Regions from separate parts of the Fictibacillus arsenicus genome, predicted to be linked through region 4. Evidence: riboswitches for the same ligand, from Rfam matches in the RefSeq annotation. Region 4 holds a riboswitch; each other region holds the start of a gene.
The links. A riboswitch is a leader RNA that binds a small molecule or an ion and turns the genes downstream of it on or off. The one in region 4 is predicted to bind thiamine pyrophosphate.
Positions count from the first base shown of each region.

Region 1: another riboswitch for thiamine pyrophosphate. It lies ahead of tenA (thiaminase II); the one in region 4 lies ahead of tenI (thiazole tautomerase TenI).
Region 2: another riboswitch for thiamine pyrophosphate. It lies ahead of thiT (energy-coupled thiamine transporter ThiT); the one in region 4 lies ahead of tenI (thiazole tautomerase TenI).
Region 3: another riboswitch for thiamine pyrophosphate. It lies ahead of thiD (bifunctional hydroxymethylpyrimidine kinase/phosphomethylpyrimidine kinase); the one in region 4 lies ahead of tenI (thiazole tautomerase TenI).

Region 1 covers NZ_CP016761.1:2,150,315-2,157,805, forward strand. The annotation lists gene ABE41_RS11090 (glutamate synthase subunit beta) at 1-96, shown strand, start outside; gene ABE41_RS11095 (manganese-dependent inorganic pyrophosphatase) at 202-1,131, shown strand; TPP riboswitch at 1,241-1,347, shown strand; gene tenA (thiaminase II) at 1,439-2,149, shown strand; gene ABE41_RS11105 (ECF transporter S component) at 2,142-2,723, shown strand; gene ABE41_RS11110 (ABC transporter ATP-binding protein) at 2,739-4,208, shown strand; gene ABE41_RS11115 (energy-coupling factor transporter transmembrane component T family protein) at 4,192-4,983, shown strand; gene ABE41_RS11120 (hypothetical protein) at 5,020-5,319, opposite strand; gene ABE41_RS11125 (DUF2238 domain-containing protein) at 5,431-6,051, opposite strand; gene ABE41_RS11130 (chemotaxis protein) at 6,155-7,024, shown strand; gene ABE41_RS11135 (DUF6944 family repetitive protein) at 7,064-7,273, shown strand; gene ABE41_RS11140 (aminoacyl-tRNA deacylase) at 7,260-7,491, shown strand, end outside.
Region 2 covers NZ_CP016761.1:1,812,797-1,820,287, reverse strand. The annotation lists gene ABE41_RS09505 (DAK2 domain-containing protein) at 283-1,956, opposite strand; gene ABE41_RS09500 (Asp23/Gls24 family envelope stress response protein) at 1,972-2,334, opposite strand; gene rpmB (50S ribosomal protein L28) at 2,569-2,757, shown strand; gene spoVM (stage V sporulation protein SpoVM) at 3,354-3,434, opposite strand; gene ABE41_RS09485 (thiamine diphosphokinase) at 3,540-4,184, opposite strand; gene thiT (energy-coupled thiamine transporter ThiT) at 4,181-4,750, opposite strand; TPP riboswitch at 5,076-5,183, opposite strand; gene rpe (ribulose-phosphate 3-epimerase) at 5,203-5,850, opposite strand; gene rsgA (ribosome small subunit-dependent GTPase A) at 5,851-6,741, opposite strand; gene pknB (Stk1 family PASTA domain-containing Ser/Thr kinase) at 6,744-7,491, opposite strand, start outside.
Region 3 covers NZ_CP016761.1:1,424,349-1,431,839, reverse strand. The annotation lists gene thiE (thiamine phosphate synthase) at 1-416, opposite strand, end outside; gene thiM (hydroxyethylthiazole kinase) at 413-1,312, opposite strand; gene thiD (bifunctional hydroxymethylpyrimidine kinase/phosphomethylpyrimidine kinase) at 1,299-2,120, opposite strand; TPP riboswitch at 2,324-2,432, opposite strand; gene ABE41_RS07595 (IDEAL domain-containing protein) at 2,804-3,034, shown strand; gene ABE41_RS07590 (DUF4349 domain-containing protein) at 3,057-4,079, opposite strand; gene ABE41_RS07585 (SEC-C domain-containing protein) at 4,274-5,311, shown strand; gene ABE41_RS07580 (alpha/beta hydrolase family protein) at 5,459-6,451, shown strand; gene ABE41_RS07575 (APC family permease) at 6,705-7,491, opposite strand, start outside.
Region 4 covers NZ_CP016761.1:3,712,820-3,720,310, forward strand. The annotation lists gene ABE41_RS18765 (MoeB/ThiF family adenylyltransferase) at 1-203, opposite strand, end outside; gene ABE41_RS18770 (thiazole synthase) at 200-967, opposite strand; gene thiS (sulfur carrier protein ThiS) at 972-1,175, opposite strand; gene thiO (glycine oxidase ThiO) at 1,165-2,238, opposite strand; gene tenI (thiazole tautomerase TenI) at 2,222-2,842, opposite strand; TPP riboswitch at 2,917-3,023, opposite strand; gene ABE41_RS18790 (YjiH family protein) at 3,081-4,379, opposite strand; gene ABE41_RS18795 (hypothetical protein) at 4,578-4,847, shown strand; gene ABE41_RS20815 (stalk domain-containing protein) at 5,066-5,965, opposite strand; gene ABE41_RS18805 (alpha-amylase family glycosyl hydrolase) at 6,101-7,491, opposite strand, start outside.

The sequences.
Region 1 (7,491 bases), 1.6 Mb from region 4:
CGCGGGCAAAGTTTAATCGTTTGGGCAATCCAAGAAGGACGAGACTGTGCTAAAGAAGTTGATAAACAACTAATGGGCAGTACAGTTTTGCCTTAAGTGTTTTTTCCATGCTACAATAAACTCTAAAAGCCAAAAGCGTTTATTCTATGATAAAATAAGGGCTGGCTATGAAAATTCTATTTATAAATAAGGAGTAGAAGCATGGAAAAAGTACTTATTTTTGGTCATAAAAATCCCGATACTGACACAATAACATCTGCAATTGTGTATGCAGATTTAAAAACAAAACTTGGACAAAATGTTGAGCCTGTTCGCTTAGGCGAAATTAATGGTGAAACAAAATATGCGCTTGATTATTTTAAAGCAGATCTTCCTCGCTTAGTGGAAACTGTTTCCGATGAAACAAACGCTGTCATTTTAGTAGACCATAACGAACGTCAGCAAAGTGCCAATGACATTGATAAAGTACGTGTTTTAGAAGTTATCGATCATCACCGCATCGCAAACTTTGAAACAAGTGATCCATTGTATTACCGAGCTGAGCCTGTTGGGTGTACAGCTACGATCTTAAATAAGATTTATAAAGAAAAAGGAATAAAAGTTGAAAAGAACATTGCTGGATTAATGCTATCTGCGATCATTTCTGATTCTCTTTTATTTAAATCACCAACATGTACAGAAGAAGATGTTGAAGCAGGTCGAGAGCTGGCTGAAATCGCTGGTGTGGATGCAGAAGCTTATGGTCTTGAAATGCTGAAAGCTGGAGCAGACTTAAGCGATAAGTCAGTAGAAGAGCTTATCTCACTAGATGCAAAAGAATTTAACATTGGCGCAAGCAAAGTAGAAGTTGCTCAAGTGAATACAGTAGATGCAAGTGATGTATTAAAACATCAAGACGAACTTGAAACCGCAATCTCGAAAGTAATTGATGAAAAAGAATTAGACTTATTCATGTTCGTAGTAACAGACATTCTAACAAATGATTCAACAGCACTTGCCCTTGGAAAAAGAGCTCAATCTGTTGAAGACGCATATAATGTGAAGCTTGAGAACAATACAGCTGTATTAAAAGGTGTAGTATCACGTAAAAAACAGATTGTACCTGTACTAACAGAAGCAATGAGCAAATAATATCGATTCTATAAGATAGAGAAATCCATCTTTTTTTGATTGTTATTTTAGTTGACAATTATAACAAGCCTGTTATAATTTAAAACATAACACCAACTTAATAATTTCACGAAACCACTAGGGGTGCCTTTTAAAGGCTGAGATCGAAGTTTGACTTCGAGACTCTTAGAACCTGATCTGGATTATACCAGCGTAGGGAAGTGGCTGTTACGGAAACTTCATTATTTATTATGTTTTCTATACAACCACTTTCTATTGCTGAAAGTGGTTTTTTTGTTGGTTTAAAACTATCTTGAGGAGGACTTATATGCCTGCATTTACTGAAGAACTGCGTAAACAAGCTGACCAAATCTGGGAAGCCAATCTTAATCACCCATTCGTAAGAGGAATTGCCGAGGGGAATCTGCCTTTAGAAAAATTTAAATATTATGTGTTGCAAGATTCTTATTACTTATCACATTTTGCAAGAATTCAAGCATTAGGAGCTGCAAGAGCTGATGATTTATACACAACCTCCAGAATGGCTGCACATGCTCAAGGGACGAATGAAGCAGAGTTAGCATTACACGAAAAGTTTATTAAACAACTTCATATCACAGAAGAAGAACTAGCAGAATTTGAACCTGCACCAACCGCATATAATTACACTTCACACTTGTATCGAGTTGCTGATTCTGGAAGTTTAGGTGAAATAATTGCCGCCATTCTTCCATGTTATTGGATTTATCATGAAATCGGAGAAAGGTTTGAAGGTGCCGAGCCAAAAGAACCTATATACCAGGAATGGATCGCTGCATATGGAGGAGTGTGGTTTGGTCAGCTTGTCCAAGAACAAATAAGCCGATTAGATAACTTAGCAGAGAATGCAAGTCACGCTGAAAGAAAAAAAATGACACAGCACTTTTTACTCAGCTGCCAGTATGAATATTTGTTTTGGGAGATGGCTTTTATATTAGAAAAATGGCCGGTTCCAAATACGCGCATCTTAAGCAGTGAGAGGAGAACTGAAAATGTCTAAGAGATTAAAGTTGACTGATATATTAGTCACGATTGTAATTTCGACCGGTTTTGGAATTCTTTATAAAATATGGGGACCTCTCTATTATGCCGTTAAACCATTAGGTCTTCACATTGATCAATTAATCTATGGGATGTGGTTTATGGCTGCAACAGCGGCATTTTTGATCATTCGCAAACCAGGAGTGGCTCTCCTTGCAGAAGTTGCTGCTTCTTCAGGAGAATTTTTAATGGGATCAGAATTCGGGCTAGAGGTATTGTTATATGGTATAGTTCAAGGTTTATTTGCCGAACTCTTACTCATGGCATTTAGGTATAAACGTTATGATTTATTGGCTGTTTCATTGGCAGGGATAAGTTCTTGCCTAGGCTCTTTAATTTTGGACTTTTATAAAGGATATATTGGTGATTTATCAACTTGGAATCTTATCCTCTATATTGGATTTAGACTTATCGGAACCATCCTTTTTACAGGAGTATTTGCTATTGCCATCGTGAAGGCACTTGAAGCTACTGGTGTTACCAATCTCGTCAGATCTTCATCACGAAAAGATTTCGAATCATTGGATCAATAAAAGAGGTGTTTGTTTATGGAATGTATTACATCCGTTAACAAGTTGAGATTAATGTTTCCTGAAGAGGAAGAACTATTATTTAAAGATTTGTCTGTTTCCTTTCAAAAAGGTGAAAAAGTATTATTACTTGGGCCGTCGGGATGCGGAAAATCTACACTTCTGCAAGTCTTATCGGGGCTCATTCCACGATCGATTGATATTCCAATCAAAAGTGAGAGCATACAAATCCCCGATTCATGGGGATTTGTATTTCAGGATCCTGATTCACAGTTCTGTATGCCATTTGTTGATGAAGAAATTGCGTTTGTTTTAGAAAATCTTCGAGTACCGAGAAAAGAAATGCCTAGCAGAATTAAAGAGCTTCTATATACTGTCGGTCTCCACCTTGATGACATTCATACGGAGATTCGAACACTTTCTGGGGGAATGAAACAGCGTTTAGCACTAGCATCAGTTTTAGCTTTAGATCCTGAGGTGATATTTTTAGATGAACCAACTGCATTAATTGATGAAGAGGGTACTGCACAAGTATGGGATACTGTTAAAGTTATTTCAAAAGATAAGACGGTAATCATTGTTGAACATAAAATTGATCAGATCATAGATTTTATCGATCGAGTTATTGTTTTTACACATGACGGAAAAATCATTGCGGATGGAAATTCAACATATGTTTTTTCCAATTTCAAAGATGAGCTTAAAAAATTTGGAATTTGGTATCCCGGTGCATGGGAGGAATATAAAGAAGAGAATGTCCAAAACACTTTCACGAAACACAGTGATAATATGCTGCGTTTAGAAAACTTTCAAGGATACAGAAAAAAAGAAATTGCGATTACTTTAGAAAAAGCTGCCGTTCACTCTGGTGAATGGATTACTATTACAGGAGATAATGGGGCTGGGAAAAGCACGCTGTTATTATCGATGATGCAATTACTAAAAACATCCGGTGATTACACAATCGATGGACGACCAATAAAGAATTTTGCTGACTTGCAGAACAAAGCTTATTTTGTTTTTCAAAATCCTGAATATCAATTTTTAACGAATAGTGTAATAGATGAGATTACTTATGAATTAAGGCAAAGAAACGAAGAAAATAATGTAGATGTTATTAAAAAGGCAAATGAACTCTTAACAATATTCGGGTTGAATGATCAACAGAAACAACATCCTTATAATCTGTCACTTGGTCAAAAGCGGCGATTGAGTGTGGCCACTGCTTTTATACAAAATCCTCAGTTATTATTATTGGATGAGCCTACTTTTGGACAGGATTCTAAAAATACATTTAAGCTGCTTGAATTGTTGCAAGAAGAGAGCCAAAAAGGAACAATCATCATTATGGTCACACATGATTTAAATATAATACATCATTTTGCCACTAGAATATGGGAAGTAAAGAATGGAAAAGTAATCAACGACTGGAAGAAGGATAAGAAAAAAAGAGGATCAGGGGATAACGTGTATGCATACAGCATTTAAAAAAAGATGGCTGCATAAGATTAACCCTGCTCTTAAACTATTTACACTCACTTTTTTATTTATATTTGCTGTAACGATCCATCATTTGAATTTTATGATTACTTTTACATTGACAGTTTCTATTTTGTTCTTCTTTTGTACTGGCCAACCCTATAAACATATTTTGCTTTTTCTGCTGCCTTTTTTATTTGTATTTTTCTCAACGGCAGTTTCTATGATTTTATTTGGAAAAGGCGAAACAACTTTATTTAAATGGGGGCTTGTACACGTTACAGAGGAGAGTTTATATCGGGGTTTGCACTTAGGTTGTAGAGCACTTGTATTTGCGATGATGGGTATAACATTCGTTTTGACAACAAAGCCGGTCCAGCTCTTTTATTCACTGATGCAGCAGCTTAAACTTCAGCCAAAATATGCTTATAGTTTTATGGCGGCAATTCGGCTGATTCCAATTATGTTTGAAGAATTACAGACCATTCGGGATGCACAAAAAGTAAGAGGAGTTCAGACTCGAAAAGGAATAAGCAGTTTAATAAAGAGTATAAAATCACTGCCAATTCCTTTACTTTCACAAAGCATACGAAGAGCTTTTCGAATTGCAGTTGCAATGGAAGCAAAGAGATTTAACTCATCAAAAGAACGAACTTTTTATTACAAAATTCGTTTTTCACGATATGACCTGTTATTTATAGGGTATTTTGTTTTATCGATAAGTGGAGCTTATATAATTGCAATGGAATTTCCGCTCTTTCCTATAAAAGATGTTAGAAATTAAAAAGGATAAGCACACTCAAGAAATATGAGTGTGCTTTCATTTTGGAATAATAATACGATCTTTTTGTTCTAACAAAATGGTATAGTCGCCAATATTTAATTTTTGATATATGGGATATGGGACTGTTAGTACCTTACCAGTTGAAAAAGCAATCTTGTAAAGTGGCTTTGTCATCAGTGCTGTTCCCATATCTAAAACTTGTTCATATCGAACTTTATGAACAACTTGACCTCGATATTCTGTAATCTTAAATTCATCCTCAACAAACCCTGCCCAGCCAGAATACAGCAAAAAGCTTGCTAAGAATGTACTTATAAATATAATATAACGTTTCATAATCCCACCTCATTTTATTATTGAACAAAAGCCTAAAAATTATAGAAAGAGGGAAGGGTTTTTTAAAGGGATTTGCACTCTTTTACCAAATATAAAAAGAATGAGTATTATTTAAGACCAGTCTTTCACTTTTAAGGATTTTATATATCGGTTATGCAATCCAGTTAATAGAACAAGAGCAATAATTGTACCTAATAAAGTAAGAGCCATATCCCATTGTGCATCCCAAATGTCACCTTGAGCGCCAACAAAGTCCTTTGTTTTCTTTTTTGAAATTATACTTGCAATCCATTCAATAATTTCGTAAAACGCTGACAGTGATAAAGTCATATTTATAGCAAGGAATTGAACCCATTTACCAATTGGCAAAGCCGATTTTAGGATTAAAATCTCACGAAATACAATTACTATTAAACCTTTTATAAAATGACCAAATCGATCGTAATGATTCCTTTTGAAGTCATAAGTTTCTTGTATCCAGTCAAAAAGAGGCACATCATTATAAGTAAAATGCCCCCCAATAAAAGTCAATATGGTCAATAGAGCTATAATGCAGTAAGAAAGCGTAGTAAGTCTTACTTTATTGTAATAATAAAGCACAACTAAAATGGCAATTACAGAAGGTCCAACCTCTACAATCCAAATCGGATAACGAGCAGGTTTAATGAATGACCAAATAAAAAATGCTATTACAATTATTAAAAGAATAAGGTGAATGTTTTTTCGTTTCATTATGGATATCCCTCACAATCTAACTATAGTATTGATGTTCTTACGCATACGTATACTTTCTGCAGCATATTTACTACAAATCAAAAAAGGGATGTGGAGCATCATGACAAAAAAGATCGCTGTAGCTGTCCTGCATGGTATCGGGGACCAAAAAGAAGATTTTTCAGATATATTTTCAGAAGAACTGACTAAAAGATTTTCACAAAATCTAAAACCTTATTTACCAGCTCCAGAAGCAGAGTTAGTTATTCAGCCTGTCTATTGGGGCAGTGTGTTCAATGGACGAGAAAATGAGATGTGGGAAAAGCTCTCAAAAGCTGCAGAATTAGATTTTGCAAAGCTGAGACATTTTGTTATTCACTTTTTTGGTGATGCCATCGCTTATCAGCCCTCTGCAAATCACAATCCGAACTACATAAAGGTTCATGAAGTCTACGCGAAGGGACTTCAAAAGCTGAGCAAAAAAGCAGGTCTAGACGCACCTTTATTTGTTATAGGTCACAGTTTAGGAACGGTAATTACAAGCAATTATTTTTATGATTTACAATACATACCTGATAGAGTTCCTGAAAAAGTTCAAGAAAATATGGGTGATACACCTCTTGAACGAGGAAACACACTTACAGGTTTCTTTTCTTTAGGAAGCCCGCTGGCTTTATGGAGTTTAAGATATGCTGACTTTGATGTTCCAATAAATGTACCCTCACCTAATCTGAAAAAATATTATCCCAGCCTGAGCGGAAGATGGATAAATATGTACGACAAAGATGATGTCTTTGGGTACCCGCTTAAACCGCTAAATGATGCATATGATAAAGCTGTTGCAAGTGATGTTGAAATAAATAGCGGGAATCTAATCAGCAGCTGGTCACCGTTATCTCATATGCACTATTTCACAACGAATGATTTAATCAATCAAATAGGTGATGACCTCGCTAATACATGGAAACAAATTAATTTAAAAAGTAGCTAATACAATAACAACCATTCAAGTCCTTTATTAAATAAAGCAATCAATGTGATTTCAAATTTATTGCAGGCAGCTGGAAACGCCCTACAGGCTCTTGGAGGGAAATTTGAGCTGGATGATCCTAATGGTGACCACGAATACAGTCAGTCTTTAATAGTAGCAAGATGCTGGATTCAAGCAGTTGGAGCCAGTATTATCAGCATTATGATAACTGATGAAAAAAGAAAGGAAATTAAAATTGGAAAAGTATGAAAATATAATGAAAAAATACATAGAAGAACACAATCTATCAGCAGAGCATTATACTTTATCAGAGTCTTGTCATTCAGTAGAAGACGCCGCACAAGCAATGGATGCTTCTTCAGATGAGTTTGTAAAAAACATTTGTTTAATTGACGAAAATAAAAATTTAATTGTCGCAATTGTAAAAGGTGAAGATCGAGCCAGCACAACCCGTGTTGGTAAAGAAT
Region 2 (7,491 bases), 1.9 Mb from region 4:
TGCGTTTTTTCCCAATAAAATAAGTATTCCCTCTTAACTTTATCACACTTTAAGTTTAAGAGAGAATACTTTTAATTTTGGCTCTTTTATAAAAGATTGTTGCTTTTGGCTTTTTCAATTCTCATCAGATGCAAGTTGATTGGAGCGCAAGGTTCGAGACTCCTACGGGACGAGCGGTCAGGTGGAGACTCCTAATGGCGCAAAGCGGCAGGAGGCTCACCGCACACCCCGTGGAAAGCGAGCACCCTGGAGCGGAAATCAACCACTTCCAAAGCAACAATGTTACTCAACTGAAAGGATAAATGAGTAGATCGGCTGTTTTCCGTTATGGATCTCAGCTTCAGCATCGGGGAATTTTTCTTCGATGAAATCGGCAAGTTCTTGCGCTTCATCTTCAGAAGAATCTTCACCATAAATGATGGTTACGATTTCTGTATCTTCATCCATCATTTTTTCTAAAAGCTCTTTCGTCACTTCTAGCTTATTTGTCTTTGAAGTGATGATTTTACCCTCTGAAATCCCCATAAAGTCACCCTTACCAATCTCAACACCATCGATTGATGTATCTCTGACAGCGTAAGTTACTTGCCCGGATTTTACAGAAGTAATTGCTTCGTTCATTTTCTTTTCGTTTTCTTTCATATCTGCCGAAGGATTAAACGCCAGGATGGAAGCGATGCCTTGTGGAACAGTCTTAGTGCGGATGATGACAACTTCTTCATCAACAACGCTAGCAGCCTGTTCAGAAGCCATGATGATATTGCTGTTGTTAGGAAGAATGAATACTTTTTCTGCATTCACTTCAGAAATAGCACGCACAATGTCTTCTGTACTAGGATTCATAGTCTGTCCGCCTTGGATAACGGATGCTCCCATTGAAGAAAACATTTCTTCGATTCCTTCGCCCATAGCTACTGTTACAATCCCGTATTCTTTCTTTTTCTCAGCAGGCTGAGAGTATGAAGGAATAACTTCATTTTCACTTTCTAAGATAGCCGAATGCTGTTCACGCATATTTTCAATCTTAATGTTGATCAAACTCCCATAACGGTGAGCAAGAGTCAGCATGTTGCCTGGCTGCTCTGTATGAATGTGTACTTTTACCACATCATCATCCGCAACAACGAGAAGTGAGTCACCATGTTCTGCGAGCTCGTTTCGGAAGTTTGTTTCATCAAATGGATTGTTTTTGATTTTATTTGATTCAAATTTCACCATGAACTCTGTGCAGTATCCAAAGTGGATATCTTCAGTTTTCATGTGAATTTGAGCTTTGTGATGTTCCGCGTTGACAAGTTCACCCATTGAAGGAGCATTTACTGATACTTTTGGCAGTTCTTTTCCTTCTAATACAGCTAAAAAGCCTTCATATACAGTGACTAGACCTTGTCCGCCCGAATCTACTACTCCTACTTCTTTTAAAACAGGAAGAAGATCTGGTGTACGGTTTAAGGAAGCTTTAGATTCTTTAACGAGTTCCTTCATAATATAAAGGACATCATCTGATTTTTTTGCTTCTTTAACTGCTTTTTTAGCAGCATCTTTTGCAACTGTTAAAATTGTACCTTCGACAGGCTTCATAACAGCTTTGTATGCAGTTTCTACACCTTTGTCAAATGCATTAGCAAACTCAACCGCTGTAATGGATTCTTTGCCTTCAATAGCTTTAGAGAACCCTCTGAATAACTGTGATAAAATAACGCCAGAGTTCCCTCTTGCTCCCATTAAAAGCCCTTTAGCGAACGCATTTGCTACAGCGCCTATTTGACTTGAAGTGTTTTTCTCAACCTCTTTTGCACCAGATGTAATCGTTAAGTTCATGTTTGTTCCTGTATCACCATCTGGTACAGGAAATACGTTAAGTGCATCGACCATTGCTGCATTTCTTGATAAGTTTGAAGCACCCTCGAGCACCATTTTTGCAAACTTTTTTCCGTCTAATACTTTTAAAGACACAAAACTTCCTCCTAACTAAGGGGTTGTCACCCTGACACCCTGAACATAGATATTGACTGAGTCAACCGCCAATCCAAGCATTTGATCCAGGGTATATTTCACTTTGTTCTGAACATTATGAGCCACTTCAGAAATCTTTGTTCCGTAGCTTACAATGATATACATATCAATATGTACTTCATCTTCCTCTTGTCGGACAACGATCCCTCGGGAGAAATTTTCACGTCCTAAAAGTTCAGTTAATCCATCCTTTAATTGCTTTCTTGATGCCATGCCAACAATTCCGTAACAATCAATTGCTGCACCGCCAGCGATAGTAGCAATCACTTCATTAGAAATATCAATTTGACCATAGGTTGTTTTCATTTCAATGGACATGCTTACATCCCCCTTTAAATTGTTAAATGGCTAACAAATATTTTACTATACATTATGTTTTTTTGAAAGGACTACTACATTTCACACTATGTAAAAAGTATTGTCAAGGAAATTTACTTGAAAACCATAATGAATATGTTGCAATGCTCAGAGAGTCATGCTAATATTATTTAGTATTTAACATACGATTGAATTGATGCAAAGCTTTTTTGCTGTAAAGGAGGTTCACCTACTATGGCTCGTAAATGTTTTATTACTGGAAAAGGACCTAAAACTGGAAACAAGCGTTCTCACGCTATGAACAAATCAAAGAAAAGCTGGGGAGCTAATGTCCAAAAGGTTCGCATTCTTGTGGACGGAAAGCCTAAGCGCGTATATGTATCTGCTCGTGCACTTAAATCAGGTAAAGTAGAACGCGTTTAATAAAAAAACGGCAGCAGAAGCTGCTGTTTTTTTTATTTTCAATATATATGTAGAGGCCGTACACTTTTTAGTGCAGCTTTTTTGACACTTATTACACATCGTGCGTGGAATTAGACCAGTTCTGCTTGGTCAGAAAGAGATTCTGCGTGAAACCTCTTTCTAACCCGCGTGAAACTAGAGCCTCTTTGCGTGAAATTACATATATTTTGCGCAAACGTGTAATAAATTTAAGAACACGTACCGTAAATATCCTCACAAAATATCTTTATAAAAACAAAAGCCTCTTCTCTAAAAGTTTGTGCTTTGAGTAGTTTTTAATATCTTCATTGACATGTTGGATGGAGTGCAAGGTGCGAGACTCCTCGAAAATGAAAAATCACATTTTCTTCGTGCGATGTAACGCTGCCGAAGCCTTCCTTGTCCTGCGGGACGAGTGGGACAGGTGAGACTCCTAATGACACAAAGTGTCAAGGAGGCTCACCGCACGCCCCGCGGAAAGCGAATATCCTGTAACGGAAATCAACTACTTTCAAAAGCAACAAAGTATTGCGAAAACAGCCAAACAAAAAAAGCGCACAGGGCGCTTTTTTTGTTTGTTATCCTTTTTTAAAAGAACCTAAGATGGCACGTACGAATCCCCCTAAGAATCTAGGAAGTTTAATGGTATAAAATTTCATCTTACCCCTCCTCCAGGCCCATAAAAAATGATAAGAGCAAAACCTAACATACATTATTCCCCGTGTTATAAAAAGGTGTCTCGGGACCTGTTTTCCGTAATTTTTTTAATCACGGCTCTTTACCATCAATATTATGCCAGAGTCGAAAGAATAAGTACCATTTTTATTTACAAGCTCATTTGATATACAGAGGGAAGACCCCATCTTCAAGGAAGCTTTTTCTAAAGGATATTTGAATCCCTTTAGCGTGATGCCTTTTACTTCTCCTTGAAAAGCTAAGAAAGAAATATAGGAGTAAAGATCCTCTCTTTCAATCGTATATTTTCCAGGGAGCTTTAGTGAGATTTCATTTTTAAGATCTACTACTTTAACTTCAACATTGCTAGAAATGGTTCTATAGAGCTGCTGGATGTTTATCATCTCGTGATCCAGTCTTCCTCCAGTTGCGCCGAATAATAGTATTTCTTTTGGTTTTTGATCCATTGCCCATTCAAGCGCTAATTCCATATCAGTGTGGTCTTTTTCCGACTGGTATTCATTCAGGATAATATCTGACTTTAGTATATTCTCCTTTTCTGCTGCTGAAACCGAATCAAAATCACCGAAAGCATATGCAGGCTTTATCCCTTTCTGCAAAAGGATGAATGTACCTCTGTCAACGCCAACCCACAGATCTCCTGGTGAGGAATCATAGTTTTTAAGTTCTGGGATCAGATGATCTGGACCACCGGCGACAATTCTTATTTTCATGCTGCCTGATGATATCCCTTTCTTGCTGCATGCAATAATCTTGGAGCAGTGTTAGTTATAAAAATCACGATTAGAGATGTAATTCCAAAAATGACGACCATAAACGAACCGTTGTACATGATTGAATAAAGCCATACATTCATCTCTTCGGCAAAATCACTAAAGAAAATAACCCCCGATAATACATGTGAAGCAAGTCTCAAGGCACATCCAATAAAAATCCCTGTAAGCATCAATAAAGTTCTCTTTGCTTTATTTTGAGTAATTGACGGCGCAAATGCACCTGCAACACCTGCTAAAGCAAAAGCAAGCGGGTAATCTAAAATAAGCTGAGCAGGATGGACGATATATGGATTTACAAGCAATTGAAGCAATCCTACTGCTAATCCTGTAAAAACCCCTGCTTTCAATCCCCTTCTGAATGCTATTAGAAAAATCGGCACCATCTCAAGAGAGACAGAACCCCCTTGCGGCCAAACACCATTGAATTTTATAAGTCCTAAAATCAATGAAAGTGCAGCCATAATAGCAATTTCTGTTAATAGTAAAATGTTATTGTTTTTCATCTTTTATCCTCCTCGATCGATGATTTGAAAAGGCTGTTTTCTAAAAGCTTGCTGCTTTTGAATGTTTTTTTAAATGGAACATCGTTGAATTGTTGATTGGAGCGCAAGGTGCGAGACTCCTGCGGGAGTAGCGGGACAGGTGAGACCCCGGCAGGCTTGATTAGCCTAGGGGGCTCACCGCACGCCCCGCGGAAAGCGAGCATCCTGGAGCGGATATCAACGTCTTCTAATAGCAACAAAGATTACGAAAAGAGCCTTTAATAAAATAAAAAAAGCAACCGGCATGTGAGTGCGGTTGCTTTAAGATTCATATCATCTGAATGCAAAAAGTACGACTCCACATCCCTACGCAGGCATTATCCAGCTTCAGGTTCAAAGGGTCGGGAGTACACTCCCCTCTCAGCCCATTTATAGGACTCCCCCTGTGGTTACTTATTTTATTGACATCTTAATTATACACCACGAATGGAGTTTATTGCATCTTTTAAATCTTTTTTCCCATATATGGCAGAACCGGCTACTAAAACGTTCGCACCTGCTTCAATGCATAAAGGGGCAGTTTCAGCATTAACACCGCCATCTACCTCAATTTCTACATTCAGCCCATGAGTCTGTACTAGCTCAGAAACTTCTTTGATCTTTGGGACAACATTTTGGATAAAAGACTGTCCGCCAAATCCAGGGTTAACTGTCATAAGCAATACCATATCGATATCATGGATGATGTGCTTTATTGCATCAACTGGAGTAGCTGGGTTTAATACAACGCCTGCTTTAACACCTTTAGCTTTAATCAGTTGTATCGTTCTGTGAAGATGAGTTGCCGCTTCAACATGGACAGTAATAATATCTGCACCTGCCTCTGCAAAATCCTCAATATATGAATCCGGATTCTCTATCATTAGATGTACGTCCAGCGGCAATTCAGTCAATGGACGTATAGCTTTAAGGACTAGGTGACCCATCGTAATATTTGGTACGAAATGTCCATCCATCACGTCTACATGAATGTAATCGGCACCGGCCATCTCAACCGCTTTTATTTCTTCGCCTAACTTTGAAAAGTCAGCCGATAGAATGGAAGGAGCTATTTTAACCATTTAGTACCTCCGTTTTTGATCTTTTATTTCCTGTAAAAAGCTTACATAGTGATCATATCGAAATTGTGGAATTGCTCCTTCTTCGACACCCTGTTTGACAGCACATTTAGGTTCTGAAGTATGTGAACACCATCGGAATTTACAATTTCCGCGTCTCTCATTCATCTCAGGAAAATACATAGACAAGTCTTCAGCTTCAATGTTCATGAAATCCAAGGAACTGAATCCAGGTGTATCAGCGACAAGACCGTTTCCAAACAAGATGAGTTCAACATGCCGAGTTGTATGTTTACCCCGTCCTAAGTGGCTCGATATTTCGTTCGTTTCAAGCATGAGCTCTGGGTTAATGGCATTTAATAACGATGATTTTCCGACACCGGACTGCCCAGCAAAAACCGTTACTTTATCTTTAAAAAGCGGATAGAACATCTCCAGGCTGTCGTCTGTTTTTGTTGAAGTGGGAAACACATCGTATCCTAATCTTTTGTATGTTTCTATATATTTTTGAATCTCATCAAGGTCATCAGTACCCTGGACAAGATCCATTTTAGAAATACAGATTACAGGCAGAATATCATTTGCCTCTATGTGAACAAGAAACCTATCTAAGAGAAGCGTGCTAAAATCAGGTTCGGTTGCCGAAAAAACGAGAATGGCCTGGTCTACGTTTGCGATGGGTGGGCGGACTAATTCATTTTTTCTTTCTTTCACATCAAGAATATAGCCATCCGTAACGTTGCTGGATTCATATTCTACCCAGTCACCAACAAGCGGGTTCACTTTCTTCTTTCGAAAGTTCCCCCTTCCCCTGCATTGGAAAACTTCAGTCTTGCCTTGTTCCTTTACGTAATAAAAACCAGCCAGCGCTTTAACGATTCTTCCTTCAGGCATGCTTAATCACCATCGTCCCCTTCCTGAATATCATCATAATTTATTGTTTCTTTCTTTGCTTCTTTATCATTGATATAAACAACGTAAGAAGCGGTACCGCCTTCAGCAATAGTCAAAGGGAGAGAATACTCCTTTGATTCTGTTATCTCCTCTTCCACGAAAACTTCATTTGCTGCATTTTTGTCCGAATAAACAATTTTTACCCGGGCAGGCTCATTCTTATCTCTTTTGTTTAGCTTAACTTCGATATTTTCCGTTGTAGTGCGGTCTCCCCCAATTTCATCGGATTCTTCTGCATCTTCTTCTTTATTTGGATCTGGACCATCCGACAGAACAACTGTAATCGTCGCTCCTTTTTCAACTTGTGTAAAAGGTGCCGGGTCTTGGGAAATGACTTTTCCTTTTTCTACAGTATCCGAATACTCAGACGTAAATTCAGCTACAAGTCCCTCATTATCTGCAAATGTTTCAACGTCTTGCTGAGTTAATCCGATTAGATTTGAAATTTGGACAGTTGGTGTACCCGAGCTTACGGTTAAAGTAACCGTAGTTTCAGCAGGAGTTACTTTCTCATCTCTGTCAGGACTTTGAGTAAGTACCGTCCCTTCTGGCTCTGAATCAGATTCCTCATAATTGATATCAATATCTGTGAATCCTTTATCTTTTAAAAGTGCTTGTGCAGATTCGATGTTGTAGCCTTCTACATCAGGCATATTTTCCTTTTCAGGTCCTTTTGAAACATGCAGTGTA
Region 3 (7,491 bases), 1.8 Mb from region 4:
GCTCCGATATAGTCAGCCCCGTGATCAACAGCATCTTTTGCCTCAGCAAGGGTATGCGCGGAAACGCCGAGGATCTTGCCTTCTGTCTCTTTGCGAATAAAAGCTAAGCTCCCGTCTGTCTGTCCGACGTGAAGACCATCAGCATCCACAGCTTTCATCAATTTCAGATCATCGTTCACAATAAAAAGCACTCCATGATCCCTGCAAATTTCTTTAGCCCTCTTTGCTGCTTCTAACCGATTTTCACCTATTAAAGACTTTGCGCCTTTTTCACGGTATTGAAAAGCTGTGATGCCGCCTTTAACAGCCTGAAGAAGAATTTCATGAAAAGACTCTGGAGACTCACAGTTCATCGTACCTGCTACAAAATAGAGTGATAGCTTATGAGCCAGGTTCACTTGTAAGATTTCTGTCATTTGTGTGCACCTCTCTCAACTGCTGGTGATCTCTCAAGCCAGTTGATCTTATCCTGCCAAATGGATTCCGTAGTTTCTAATAAAAAAAGTTCATCTAAAAGCTTTGTTTGAAAGCTTCCTGGTCCTCTCGATGTTTTCACAGCTTCCTCTGCCGCTTTCGTGAGCATCAGAAGCGCAAGAGCAGTGCGCTCTAGAAAAGAAAGTTTGTGTACTGCTTCATCTTTTTGATTAGCCTGATACAGCGCAATCATTGAAGTAGCAAAACAGCCAGTCCCTGTCACTAGCGAAAGCATCGAGTGACCATGTGAAAGTTCGATAACCCTCTCTCCATCTGAAACGACATCCTTCTCACCCGTCATTGCTATAATACACCCCGTCTGTTTTGCAACAGCTATTGCAAGCTGGTGTAAATCACCTTCAGAATTGCCGAGGTCGCCGTCCGCTCCCCGGCCATCCCAGCCAAGACCAGCGAGAAATTTCATCTCTGCTGCATTCCCGCAAATTGTCAGAATTGTTTGGGGACTGACTTCCTTCGATTGTGAATATTCTGACAACAATTCTTTGATGGTTTCCTGGCGGAATGAAGAGAGTCCTACTCCTACGGGATCAAGGACGACAGGCACTCCACAGTGCATCGCTTTACGAAGTGCAAGTTTCATAGATTCAGCTGCGGCTTCTTCCAAAGTTCCGATGTTAAGTACCAATGCGTCGGACACAGCAACTGCGTCTTCTACTTCCCGCGCGTCATGAACCATGATAGGACTTCCACCCGCTGCCAGAACACCGTTGGCGAGAAAGTTCATCGTTACATTATTCGTAATATGGTGGACTAGCGGCCGCTCTTTCCTAATCTGTTCTACAAATGCTTTCCATTCTTGTATTCTAGTGTTGTTCATGAAGAATCCTCCTATAAGCAAAATGATTTACAGGTCCATGTCCGGAACCGACATCAATACCATGTTCGATCGCCGTCTGGATAAACTTTTTCGCATTTCGAACAGCGTTTTCCATCGTTTTTCCGTAAGCTAATTCAGCTGCAACTGCTGCTGAGAATGTGCAGCCAGTACCGTGTGTATTTTTTGTGTAAACTCGTTTATCAATAAGTTCACACATTTCATTACCGTTGTAGACAAGGTCTGAAACAAACTCATCTTCCATATGTCCGCCTTTTATCACCACATAATCAGCGCCCATATTAAACAGGATGCGAGCCGCTTCATGTCTTGCTTCATCACCCGTAATCTCTATCCCTGTCAGCGCTTCAGCTTCAGGTATATTAGGTGTGATTACTTTGGCGAGGGGCAGCATATACATTTTCATCGCTTCTAGAGCCTCCTCACCTAGAAGACTTGCCCCGCCTTTCGCAACCATAACAGGATCGACGACCAGGTTGCTCCAGCCAAACTTTTTAATAAAAAAGGCAACACTTTCAATATATTCACCTGAAAATAGCATACCTGTTTTTACTGCGTCAGGCTTAAGGTCGCTTCCGATTGACGTTAACTGCTGCTCCAATCCATCCAGAGGAACTGGATACACCCCTTGGACACCCGTCGTGTTTTGTGCCGTAACGGCAGTTAGTACAGACATTCCGTACACACCAAATTCCTGGAATGTCTTCACGTCAGCCTGAATACCTGCACCGCCTCCACTGTCAGAACCAGCGACTGTCAGTGCTTTGCATACTTTGATTAATTGTCCCATCACGATTCCCCTCCTAAACTAGAAACTTAAAGAAAATTTGCTTGACGCCAAGCCTTTCGCGTCAACCTTAGTTGCACTTATACGATGGACTTAAACTTGTTGGTGCCACGTCGAAAATCATCATGCTAATAAGCTATATTTTCTGATAGCGCAAAAAAGCCACCCGCAAATGAAAAGCGGGTGGCTATTACGATTGTAGATTGTAATGGACCACGCCGCTTCCCTACGCCAGTATTAACCGGATCAGGTTCAAAGGGTCGAAGGCTATCACCTTCTCTCAGCTTAAAAACATAAGCACCCCTAGCGGAAATGACGATATTGATTTAACACCATCCTACTCACATACCAGTTTAAAAGTCAATGTTTTTTTCAATTATGTGTTTCTTAGTGTTTAAGCCTCTTAAAATACGGGGAAATAGTAAGTAACACAAAATAAACACATAAATAACACTAAATTATAACACTTGAAACAAATGGGAAAGCAAACCGTAATAATGTCACAAACGATTAAACAATTACCAAAAGGTGGTGAAAATACAGTACATTGGAATGATTATCAAATTTTTTTCAGAATTTTCAAATAAAATGGTTGTCATTGAGCACCTTGCTCAGTATACTAGTAGAAACCTAGAAACATAAAAGGTTAAATTGGATAGGGAGATAATTTCAAGGAGGGAAACAGGATGAAAGACAAAAACACTTCTTTTAACAAAAACCAAAATGAGATGGTGAAGTACAAACAGCAAAAAAGAGACCCATTTGCCTTCAGCCTTATTGCCCAAATGGTTCTGGATGAAGCCCTGCACAGTTACTACAAAGAGTATTATGAAAAAGAAATCGACAATGCCTTGGATCAAAAAGATAAAGAGCGTTTTATGACACTGACTGAAGAATACAAAGCTTTTCTCGGATAAGGCTTTTGGTCACGGTTCACCCTTAAAAAAGGTGCCGTAAAAGCCAAAACACCCTTTCAGCTTCCGGACTGTTATCCGGGCTGCAGAGGGTGTTTCTGACGTACCTGTTATCTGACATGAATAAAACGTATCTACTTATTACATGGATGTCGGAGAACCCGGCTTTTTCTTTTGCCCTTTTGTCCTTCTCCAGATCCAGATTACAACGGGTATCAGCACAATCCACACAGGCGCTAATCCAAATAATGCAACAACGATAAATGAAATCGCAGAAACAAAGAAGTTTACCGTCTCCATGAATAGCATCTTCGTTTTTTTTCCAGGTGTCTAAATCACCTGTCTGCAGCTTCTCAGCCTTCAAATTCTTCACTTCAAACTGGATAGTAACTGTCGAGTAATCGCTTTGATTTTTTAAAAAGTTAAGCCTTCCTTCAATCTGTTCAATTTCTTCTTGTACTCTTGCAAGATCTGAAGAGATTTTTAATAAGTCTTCTGTTCTCTCAGCCTCTTTCATAAATGATTCAAGCCGATCTCTCACCTGCTGCTTCGCTTTTAATCGAGAAGACAGATCCACATATTCTTCTGTGACATCTTCCCCTCGTACACTTTCATGCGGAGCCCCTTCGCTTAAATCCTTCACTTCCTGTAAAAAAGGCCGGAAACCATTCATTGGAACACGTACCGTCATCATCCCGTCCTGATAGCCTTCCTCGCCGATATTCGTGTTGGATTCAACGATATAACCGCCTTTATCATCAACCATCTTCCGCACCGTTTCCATCGCGTTCTGCAGCTTTTCAACGGTTATTCGCAGATCCGCGTTATAGATAACTTTCCGCTGATCTTGGATAGATTGTTTCTTTTCGCTTTTTTCGGATGAAACTGACCCTTCATCTGCAGATGACTTAGAAACTTCCATCTTCCCTTCTGAACTGTCGCCACCTGCCATGTTATATTCAGCTTCCTTTTTACTTCCTCCATTGCTGCTGCAGGCTCCTAATAATAAGACACAGATCAATACCCACACTTTCCATAATTTCCACATATCGTAAATCCCCCTTTTCTGCTTAGACGCCTTTTACTAAATAAAGGTTTCAGAGCGCGAAAAACCAACCTATTGAATGATTTTTTCTTAACCATTTTTATGATAAAATGTTGTCTGGTGATTAGTTGTTTGAAAAAATACCGATTTATGCTAGTATGTACAGGATAAGTAAGTGGTTTAACTGGAGGAATAGCATGTCAATGATAGGAAGAAACGATCCGTGCTATTGTGGCAGCGGAAAAAAATATAAGAAATGTTGCTTACATAAAGAAGAGCAAACACGCGAAGTGTCCTTTCATCAAGAAGGCCTTATCAAATTTGCCCTTGAGAACTATCAGCAGGATTTAGCAGCACGTACGTCTGAGTATGTGAAAAAATATCCGGTTGGCAAAGACCAGGAGCAAACGTATGCGAACATCGCTGTTTGCTGGGAAGTTTTCTGTTCTAAAATAAATGGCGGCAAAACACCTGTTGAGCTTTATGTCGAAAAGGTGAAGAACTCTGTTAAGCCTGAAGTTGCCGAGATCTTAGCCGGCTGGACAAATACAGTGCCTTCACTATATAAAGTCGTCGAACAAAAAACAGGCTTTATTTTTACAGTAAAAGACATATGGACAGAGAAACTGTACGATGTGACAATCAACGCTGCTGAAAAACCGAAAACAGACAGCGCATTGCTTGGAACTCTCGTATCGAACGGAATCAATTACGAATTTTATGTCGGCTATGTAGAGATGCCTATTTCTGAGCTGCCGCCATTAAAAGATGCCGTTGAGAAACTCCAGCCATTAGCAGATGCAAAAGAGATTTTCAAAAATCAATTCCCGGCTGTACTGCAGCTTTCGTTAATCGATATATCTGCAGGGGTTCCGCAGCCTAAAGCTGAACAAAAGGAAGCTAGTTCTGAAAAGTCTGCAGAAGCGAAAAATGCTGAAGCTCCAAGTGATTCGGAAGAGAAAGATGAAAAGTACACAGCTGTAACTGAACTGGTTAAAGCTAATGCGGAAACAGAAGTTGTTAAAGAGGCTGAAAAACTTTGGAGTGAATACATCAACGAATCAAAGCCAGCCATTCGTAAAGAAGAAATCTATGCTGCGGCATTGGATTACCTCGTATCAAAAGATATTAGAGGCATTAACTCCACACAAGCTGAAACAGCCAAGAAATACGGCGTATCACCAGCTAGTCTTTCATCTCGCTACCGTGAAATGAAAGAACTATTAAGCGTATAGCTATCATATATTTCATATTCTCCCGTCAGGAAACTCCTGGCGGGTTTTATTATTGATCACAAGAAAAATAAATATTGCATTTGTAAACCTTTGTACTAATATCAATATTAAGAAGTATTTTCCATTTTGAGGACGGAGGTTTTAAATGTGACTCCATTATTCACAGAAAAAGAAATTGAAATCGCAGGGAATAAAAAATTGTATGGTACCCTCACAATCCCCGAGACGATCAACAACACTGAAAAATATCCAGCCGTTCTGCTCATCTCTGGATCTGGTCCTCTAGATCGCAATGGAAATGGTCCTAAGGGTAAGTATCAGCTAAATGTTTATAAAGAACTTGCTGAATACATAACGAATTTAGGTTTTATCACTTTTCGATACGATAAAAGAGGAACAGGTAAAAGTGAAGGAGACTGGTTATCAACCGGCCTTTGGGAGCTTGTTGAAGATTCTGAACAGGCACTTCAAACCCTTAAAAACCATCCTCTTGTTGATCCAGATAAAATTATCGTTGCTGGTCACAGTGAAGGTACAATAATAGGTACAGCATTATCGGAAAGACAAACACTAAATGGATTGATGCTCCTATCCGGCGGAGTTGGTAATTTAGATGAATTTACAACATATCAAAGGTTATTTACCTACCAAGAATTAAAAAGCTCTAAAGGTTTAAAAGGGTTCCTTTTGAGATTACTTATTAATGAAAAGAAAGCAGAAGCTAAAACCCGGAAACAAATACAAAAAATTATTGAATCTAATAAAGAGGTTTACAAAGTTTTATTCATATTTAAACAGCCAGCAAAGTGGTTCAGAGAGCACTTTGCCTATAACCCAAGAAATGGCTTGAAAAAGATAAACTATCCTGTTATAGCAATTTGCGGTGACAAAGATGGACTGGTTAATCCTGTCCTCTTAGAGGAGCTTCACACACTAGTACAGGGAACTTCTGAGACTCATATTATTAAAAATATGGAGCATGGCTTCCGTTTTCAGCATGAAGACAAAACGATGGTAAGAGTAAAGAAGCTGATGAAGATCCTTCCTTCGAGACCTTTGAACCAGGACGGATTAGATGTCATATCACATTGGCTAGAGTCACATTATAAATCGAATTGTTCAAATAATATCGCACAATAAAAAAGACCCATGAGAGGGTCTTTTTTTATGGCTGTTTTCGTAAACATTGTAGCTTTTGAAAGTGGTTAATTTCCGCTGCAGTGGTTCGCTTTCCGCAGGGCGTGCGGTGAGCCCCCTCCGTACTCCGTACATTGAGTGGTCTCACCTGACCCGCTCGTCCTGCAGAAGTCTCACACTTCCGCTCCAATTAACTGTTCAATGAAGAACTTTAGAAAATCTCTCAGTAGCAACAATCTTATAGAAATGCGCCTATTTATTTTAATACTGAATTTTGGTTTTTACGCTGCAGCCAATAATAGACTGGCAGTCCGGCTACTGTTATAAATATGGCTGTCAAACTATCAAAAGGATCATTCATGATTGTAACTCCGACAATATACATTGAACCGATAATCGCAAAGATCGGAACGAACGGGAATAATGGCACACTGTAAACGCGTGCTGCACCTTTATTTCGCTTGCGAAGCTTAAACACCGCACAAAATGCAAAAATGTAAAAAATATAAACAGCAAAGATCGCCATTTCTGACAGATAATCAGGATCTGTCATAATCATCATGATGATTGCAATAACAACCTGCAAGTACGTTGCGGCGATCGGAGTACCGTACTTCTCGCTGACCTTGCTGAACGTCTTTGCCATCGGGAGCTGATTTCGTTCTGCCATCGCAAACGGCACACGAGGAATCGTTAAAATTTTTCCGTTTAAACAGCCAAAGATCGATACCGCAATACCGACCGCGATCAGTTTACCGCCTAATGGTCCAAAAAGTATTGTAGCCGCAGATGCAGCAGAGTTTTCACCAAGTCTCACGATCTCAGAAGCTGGCAGAATATGCAGCAATGCAATATTAACGAGAAGATAAGCTGCCATTACGATCAATATGCCGCCAATAATCGCTTTAGGCAACGTCTTCCCAGGGTTCTTCATCTCCCCCGCTACAAATCCAACCATCAGCCAGCCATCATAGGCAAACAGAGTTGCTAAAATGGCTGCCCCCATGCTGATCTCAATTACAGATCCGCTTGAAGAATTTAAG
Region 4 (7,491 bases):
TGCTGACGCTGAAGATTCGTCCAGTCCACATAATCCCGGTCAACGAGGACAATCCTCTTTACTCCTGCACGGGTGAGCGCTTCAGCACTGGATGCACCAAGTGCCCCTGCTCCAACGATCAGCACGCTCTTCTCCCGTAATTTCGTCTGTCCTTTTTTACCTATCGGATTAAAAAGTTCTTGTCTCGAATATCTGTCATTCACTTCACACTCAACCCTTCTAAAGGACTGCACGCTGTTGCCGTTTCTTTTCTCGGGATTCTGCCCGCTTCAAACCCTAGCTGCCCGGCTTCTACAGCCATCTTCATCGCCAGAGCCATCTTCACAGGATCCTTTGCACCTGCGACCGCTGTGTTCAGAAGCACGCCATCTGCCCCAAGCTCCATCGCAATCATCGCGTCACTAGGCGTACCGATTCCGGCGTCCACGATCACCGGGACCTTCGTCTGCTCGATGATAAATTTTAGATAGAGAGGATTAATGATTCCCTGCCCAGAACCGATCGGAGAAGCAGCAGGCATGATCGCATGCGCACCCAGTTCTTCCAGACGTCTCGCCAGCACGACATCATCCGATGTGTAAGGCAGTACAATGAATCCTTCTTTTAGCAGTTCATCTGTCGCTTTTAATGTTTCTACAGGGTCAGGCAGCAGCGTTTTGTCGCAGCCGATTACTTCTACTTTTACCATATCACATAATCCGGATGCTTTCGCCAGTTTTGCAATGCGTACTGCTTCTTCAGCTGTTTTGGCACCCGCCGTGTTTGGCAGCAGGGTGTATTTTTTCAAATCAAGCATCTCCAAAAAGTTTGGCTGACTCGCTTCATAGATGTTCATCCGGCGTACGGCAAACGTTAAAATCTCAGAACCGGAAGCGTCTACCGCTTTTTTCTGTATCTCAAAATCCGGGTACTTTCCTGTTCCTAAAAGCAGTCTTGATGAAAATGAATAAGGTCCAATATGTAACATAAGATCATCCTCCTCCAACAAATCGCACAAGTTCGATTTTGTCGTTTTCTTTTATTTGGGTATTATTTTGTTTTTCGTTCTGGATAATTTCCTCGTTCACTTCTGCGATGATAATCTGGTCGTTCAGTTTCAAATGTTCGAGCAGTTCTTTAACTGATTTCAGTGCATCTGGCACCTGTACTACATCGCCGTTGATTTTAAGTTTCATATAAACGCACCTCACTTTCTATTTGGTCGGCAATTATTTTACCGGTGACGGGTGACAGAAGGATTCCGTTGCGATAATGACCTGCCGCAACATGTAACCCCTCATGCTGCGGATGATGGCCGATATAAGGTTTTCCATCTTTGGTCTGAGGACGAATTCCCGTCCATGCTTTTTCAAACGCGGCTTTATTTAAATCGGGGACCATCTGTTTCGCTCGTTCCATCAATTCAAAAATACCTGCAAACGTAATTTTTTCATCGAATGTATGTGGAACACTTGTGGCACCAACAAAGATTCGGTTGTTTCGTTTTGGCACAAGATAACAGCCGTTGTATTTTACGGTTCCGTGCAGAAGCGGGTCGCTGGTCATAAACGAAATGCATTCGCCTTTTACCGGAACCATCTGGAGTTCAGGCAATAGGTTTGAGCTCCACACGCCGCCTGCTAAAATGACGTGATCTGCAAAAATAGTTTTCGAATCTGTTTCAACACCTTTTACCTTGTTTCCGCTTTGGATGAGTTGAACCGCTTCTGTTTGTTCTTTTACTTCTGTTCCGTAAAACGTTGCGCCTTCCAGGTAAGCTTTTGTCAGTTGTACCGGAGAAACCTGACCGTCATTCGGAAAATAAAGAGCTCCAAGTGCTCTGTTTGAGATGGCTGGCTCCCGTTCTTGCAACTGACTAGACGATAGCCAGCTGACCGTTTCACCCTGAAGTGTATCCCGTTCTGCCCGTTGTTGATGCCGATCACACTCGTCTTCCTTAAAAGCGAGTTCATAGATTCCATTTTCCATGAGTTCGATGTCAATACCGCTAATCTCGTACAGTTCTCGCGACAGATCTCGAAACATCTGCCGACTCATTTTTGCGAGCGGATAGAAAGGATCATCCACATTGAACTCCATTTGTGCGCCAAGCATGCCAGCTGCGGCACTGGATGCTCTCTCTCCGACTTTGCCTTTTTCCAGCAGAAGAACTTTCTTTTGCTTTTTGGATAGCTGATAGGCGATGGAACATCCGATCACACCGCCTCCAATCACAATGGCATCATACGTTAAGCTCATTCCAAACCTCCAATTCGCGTTTGTAATTTTTCGCTGCTTCAAGCGGTGATTCAGCTTCTAAAATTCCAGACATTACGGCAATGCCAGCAGCACCTGTATGAAGAACCTCACAAACGTTTTCCGCCTTAATGCCTCCGATTGCGATAACTGGCACCGATGTTTGCTCTACAATATGATGCAACGGCTCAATACCCCTAGGATCTTGCTCTCGTTTTGATTCTGTCCAGAAAACATGGCCATAAAGGAGGAAATCTGCCCCTTTTTGTTCAGCATTTTGCGCTTCCTCCAAAGAATGGACCGAACAGCCAATCATCATATCTGGAAAAGCTGCCCTGACAAGAGCTGCGTCCAAGCTGTGGTAAGCTAGCTGAACTCCTTTCGTCTGCCAGCAAACAGCCACATCGACACGATCATTTATGATAATTTTACTCATGGGCACGCCGTTTCTTTTAAGCTGTTCGAGCAACTGGGTCAGTTCTTTCGCAGTCTTTGTTTTTTCACGTATGTGAAGAGCTGTTATGTATGTATGGATGTCGCGTGCGATACGGGTGATCTCATCACCAGTTTGCTTGCCGTTTGTGATGACATGCAGTTGTTTTTTCACAATAAAAAAACCACCTCCTTTATGCAGCAAAGAGGTGGTTTCACAAATTTTTAGCGGATAATATCGTTAAAGATCTGTTCCACACACCACTTCCCTACGCTGGTTCTAACCAAATCAGGTTCCAAGGGTCTTAAAGTTCACTTCAATCTCAGCCTTCTAAAAGGCACCCCTAGTGGCAATAAGTATTCATTTTTTATATTTTCATTCTATCGTTTAAGGGCTTACATAACAACCGGTTTTATAACAATAAATACGCGAGTGGAGTCGCTAAGATTAACGCCAACACCGTACGCTGGAACCAGATCAGCACAAGCTTCGGCAAACTGACCGGAATATCCGTTGACAGCACACACGGAATACTTGCTGAAAAGAACAGTATAGAAGCTACAGAAACAACCCCGATTACAAATTTTGTTACAAGTGCTGCTTCGGCAACAAGCAATGCTGGCAGGAACATCTCAGCAACTCCGATTGACGCCGCTTTCGCAGCAAGCATGGCATCCGGAAGCTGAAGCGCCCATGTGATTGGATAGAACACGTAGCCAATCCAGTCAAAAACAGGCGTGTATTCTGCTAACAATAGGCCGATCAGACCAACGCTCATGATCGAAGGCAATATACTCATCGCCATCACGAAGCCGTCTTTTAAGTTGGACCAGATATTAGTCAAAAAAGCAGGAGCGTTCTGTGATGAATCCATCGCATTTCTCCACGCGGTTTGCAGATATTTCTCGGTTACCACTTCCTCAGGGTGACCTTCGCCATCTGAGTACGTATCATCCATTCGGCTTAAAGGACGGATTCGAACCGTAATTGCTGTTACAAGGAATGTCACGACAAGTGTCGTCCAGAAGTAGGTGTTCCACATTTCCATGAGACCGAGCGTGTTTGCCACAACGATCATGAACGTTGCAGAAACGGTAGAGAACCCTGTCGCGATAATGGCCGCTTCTTTCACCGTATACTTTCCTTCTTTAAACACGCGGTTCGTGATCAGAAGGCCAATGGAATAGCTTCCTACAAATGAGGCAACGGCATCAACCGCTGACCTGCCCGGTGTTTTCCAGATGGGCCGCATGATTTTTTGAACGAGCACTCCAATGAACTCCATCAGACCATATCCTACGATAAACGCTAAGAACACCGCTCCGATTGGAACAAGCAATCCTACAGGAATAACGAGTTTTTCGAATAAAAACGGCCCCATGTTCGGGTCGCTTAACCAGCCCGGACCCCATTCAAAATAAAGAAGAACGGCTGCAACCAATCCCACAACTTTTAACAGAGAGAACGTGGTTGTGACCCGGTCTTTGTTCCACGTTTTCGTATAAAAAGGATAAACAGCGCCAAGAAGAATAACGAGCAATGCATAGAGCGGAACGGCTTCACCCGCCGTATCCCTTACCCAAGTCACGAGGTGATCGAGCGGAATAGACGACTTTCCTTTGACCGTAATCGGAATGAAGAACATGAAAATACCAACTGCACTGAACAAAAGAAATTTTAAGGAATGAGACCAGGAACCTGCAGTTTTCACTTCTTTCAACTCCCTTTCCGTGTGATAAGCCCGCCGTGCCAGGCTCTCTCTACAGTTTATCGGGACAAAGTTCGAATTATGCCGAGTCCTGCTTGTACAATTTTTATAAGTTATTTTCCCTTTCTGTACCTTTTCATGTCTGATTATCACGTGTCTAGGGAATAACATTTACATAATCAAAAAACAGGAGTGTTTTGAATGAAGTATTTTATTAACGTTAATAAAAGTGTGGAAGAAGAGTATGGAAAGATGTTTGTTTATGATCCTGACCGCAACAAGGAAAACGAAGATGAACTTGAAGTGCTAAACAACCTGGACGAACAGGATCAAGGCAAGCCTTATATCTTTCCGAAAAGCTTTTTGTTAGAGGTTTCGGCTGAGGATTATGAGAGGTATGCTGAGGTTAAAAAGAGGAATGGAGATGTGGAGTCGGTTACGGAGTCGATTTTGGAAAGATATAAAAGGTAAAGAGCTGCCGAATTTGGCAGCTCTTTTTTCTCTATGAACCAAAGTCTCTGGTCTATGGGTCAAACTAGGTTTCAATGGGTCAAACCTGCCTATCTATGAGTCAAAATGCACGCTCAATGAACCAATTCTATTTCTACGAACCAAACTGGCAGCTCTATGAGTCTAAACTGCCCATTCCCCACTCAAATAGGATGCCTCATGAAGAGACATTCTATTTTTTATGGACGAATAAACATCTGCGTCCAATACGTCTTATAACCTGTTGTACCTTTTATATAACCCACACCGATTTGTGTGAAGTTATCACTCAAGATGTTTGCTTTGTGACCTGTGCTATTCATCCAGCCGGTCATAACGGCACTCGTGGTCGTATAACCTGCGGCAATGTTCTCCCCTGCAGAAGTGTACGAAATGCCAAACTGCTTCATCATATCAAAAGGTGATCCATATGTTGGCGATGTGTGGTCAAAATAATTTTTCACGAGCATGTCACGGGATTTTTCTCTCGCCACATTGCTTAATGTTGGGTTCAAGGCTAACTCTTTCTTACCATAACTTGAACGGTATTTGTTTACGGAAAAGAAGGTTTCAAGCTCATAAACGTTTTGTTTACTGATTGATGCAGTAGACAAATGTGTTTTGTAAGTAGGATCTGCTAGATGAAGTGACCCTGTTTCTTTATAAGTTGCTGTATTCGTACTTCCATTCCAAAGCACGTCATATCCGTATGCTTCTCCAACTAATCGAAGCGGTATGTATGTTCGATTGTTTATGACAACGGGCTTAACGTCAGATTGCTGAATGTAGTATTTATTGCTATATTGCTTTTCTAAAAAAAGTGATTGTGTGTTTAATGCTAGTTTAGCTGTTGTACCATATTTCGATAGCTGTGAGGTAACAGCGTTTGTGTCAGGATTCCACTTCACATCGGCATTCATGGATTCAAAAACCGGTCTCAGCGGAACTAACAATCTATTATTTTGAACAATAGGTTTTGCGTCCGGAAAAACAACACTCTCATTACCGATCTTCACGTTAAAAGATTCTGCAGCTGCGTCTGTGCTGTAGAGCCCTAAGAAAAATAGACTTGCAGCAAGTAGACTCCCCAAAAATTTCATACTCTTCCCCCCTCTAAAATCATATATGAATATAGCATATATACACTTCCAAAAATGCTCAAAACTAGAATAGTAAAGAAAATGTAATGAAAAAAGATGCCGTCGGAATTTTAATCCAGCAGCACCTTCTCTTTACTAGTTTTTAATAATAGTCATCGGAATATCTTTCGTGTTCTTCCCAATTGCCCCGCCGTCATTTTTAAAGATTTCAGATTTGTTTTCTTCTGACGGCTCAATGTGGATGTTCAGCTTGTTCTCTCCATCAGTCAAGTTAACTGTATGCGAGAACATCATGTCATCATTGATCGTGACTGCTTCACCGTTAATCGTCATCACGCCTTCTTTAATCGCATTTCCTTTTAGCGTGATCGTGTCAGATGTTACAGTTTGGCCGTCAGCATGTGATGTTACGACAACCGGCATGTCGATCCAGCGCAGGATCTTATTTTGAACAACCATCTCGTTGCCGCCTTGGTTCGTAACAACAAAGCTCAGGTCCGTTCCTGGTGCGCCGTAGCCGTAGTAGCTCACGTCATCATCGTTTGGGTTAGCTGGCGTGTGGTCAGCAAGCCCTTCTTGATCCCACGAGCTGTTCTTCGCGTACTTGTACGTAATGACTTCGCCTTCTTGCGCTTCAAACGTGTATTCATAATCGTTCGTTACAGCACCACCGCGCGTCATCTTCCACGCACCTGTGTTCCAGCCGTTTTTGCTGCCCGGCATCGTGATATCTACGCCCTGTGGTGTATACGCTGGTGCGTTTACTTTCATCGTTACTTTTACCATCACAAGGTCAGGCATTACGGTTACCGCATTTGACTTCACGCTGTTCCCTGATTTGTCGTAGATGTGCACTTCGTATGAATATGTTTTGCCATTAGTTACGTTCATGTCCTTGTAAGTTGATGAGTTCGTATCCAGGATCTGATCGATCACTTCTCCGTCTCGGACAATGGTGAACAAGTATGGCTCGTTCGCTCCTTCAACTGACCACTTTAAGTTCACTTGTCCAGACTCTTGAGCTGGTTCTTCTAAAGTGACAGAAGATGCCGGAGCTGTTGTGTCGTCACCTTTTGTGAACGTTACGGATTTTGTTTCACTCGTTACCCACGTTCTTCCTAGATCTGTCGAGAACGCGTAGCGGTATTCATACGTTCCTTCGTTAAACGGCAGGAATGTACCGCTGAAACTGTTGAACTCGCCGTTTTGCGTTGTGTAGCTTGCTGGATGTGATGTCCATGTGTCCTTGCCTGGTTCCTTCACTTGAAGTTCGGCTTGCAGACCTTCCGCTAAATCACTTTCTGTTTCACCTTTTATAAAAATGTCAGCTGAAACGTTTTGTGATTTGGAAAGATCGATCACACCGTTTTGAAGCTCCGTTACATTAGCAATCTCATAGTTTCCTTCTTTTAAAGCAACGTGCGGGATTGCTGCATCCGATTCTGTTTTCACAGATTTGTTATTGTTCTTGTCGATCGCAACTACCCCGAAATAGTATTTGCGGCCGTTATCTAAGCCATCAATTT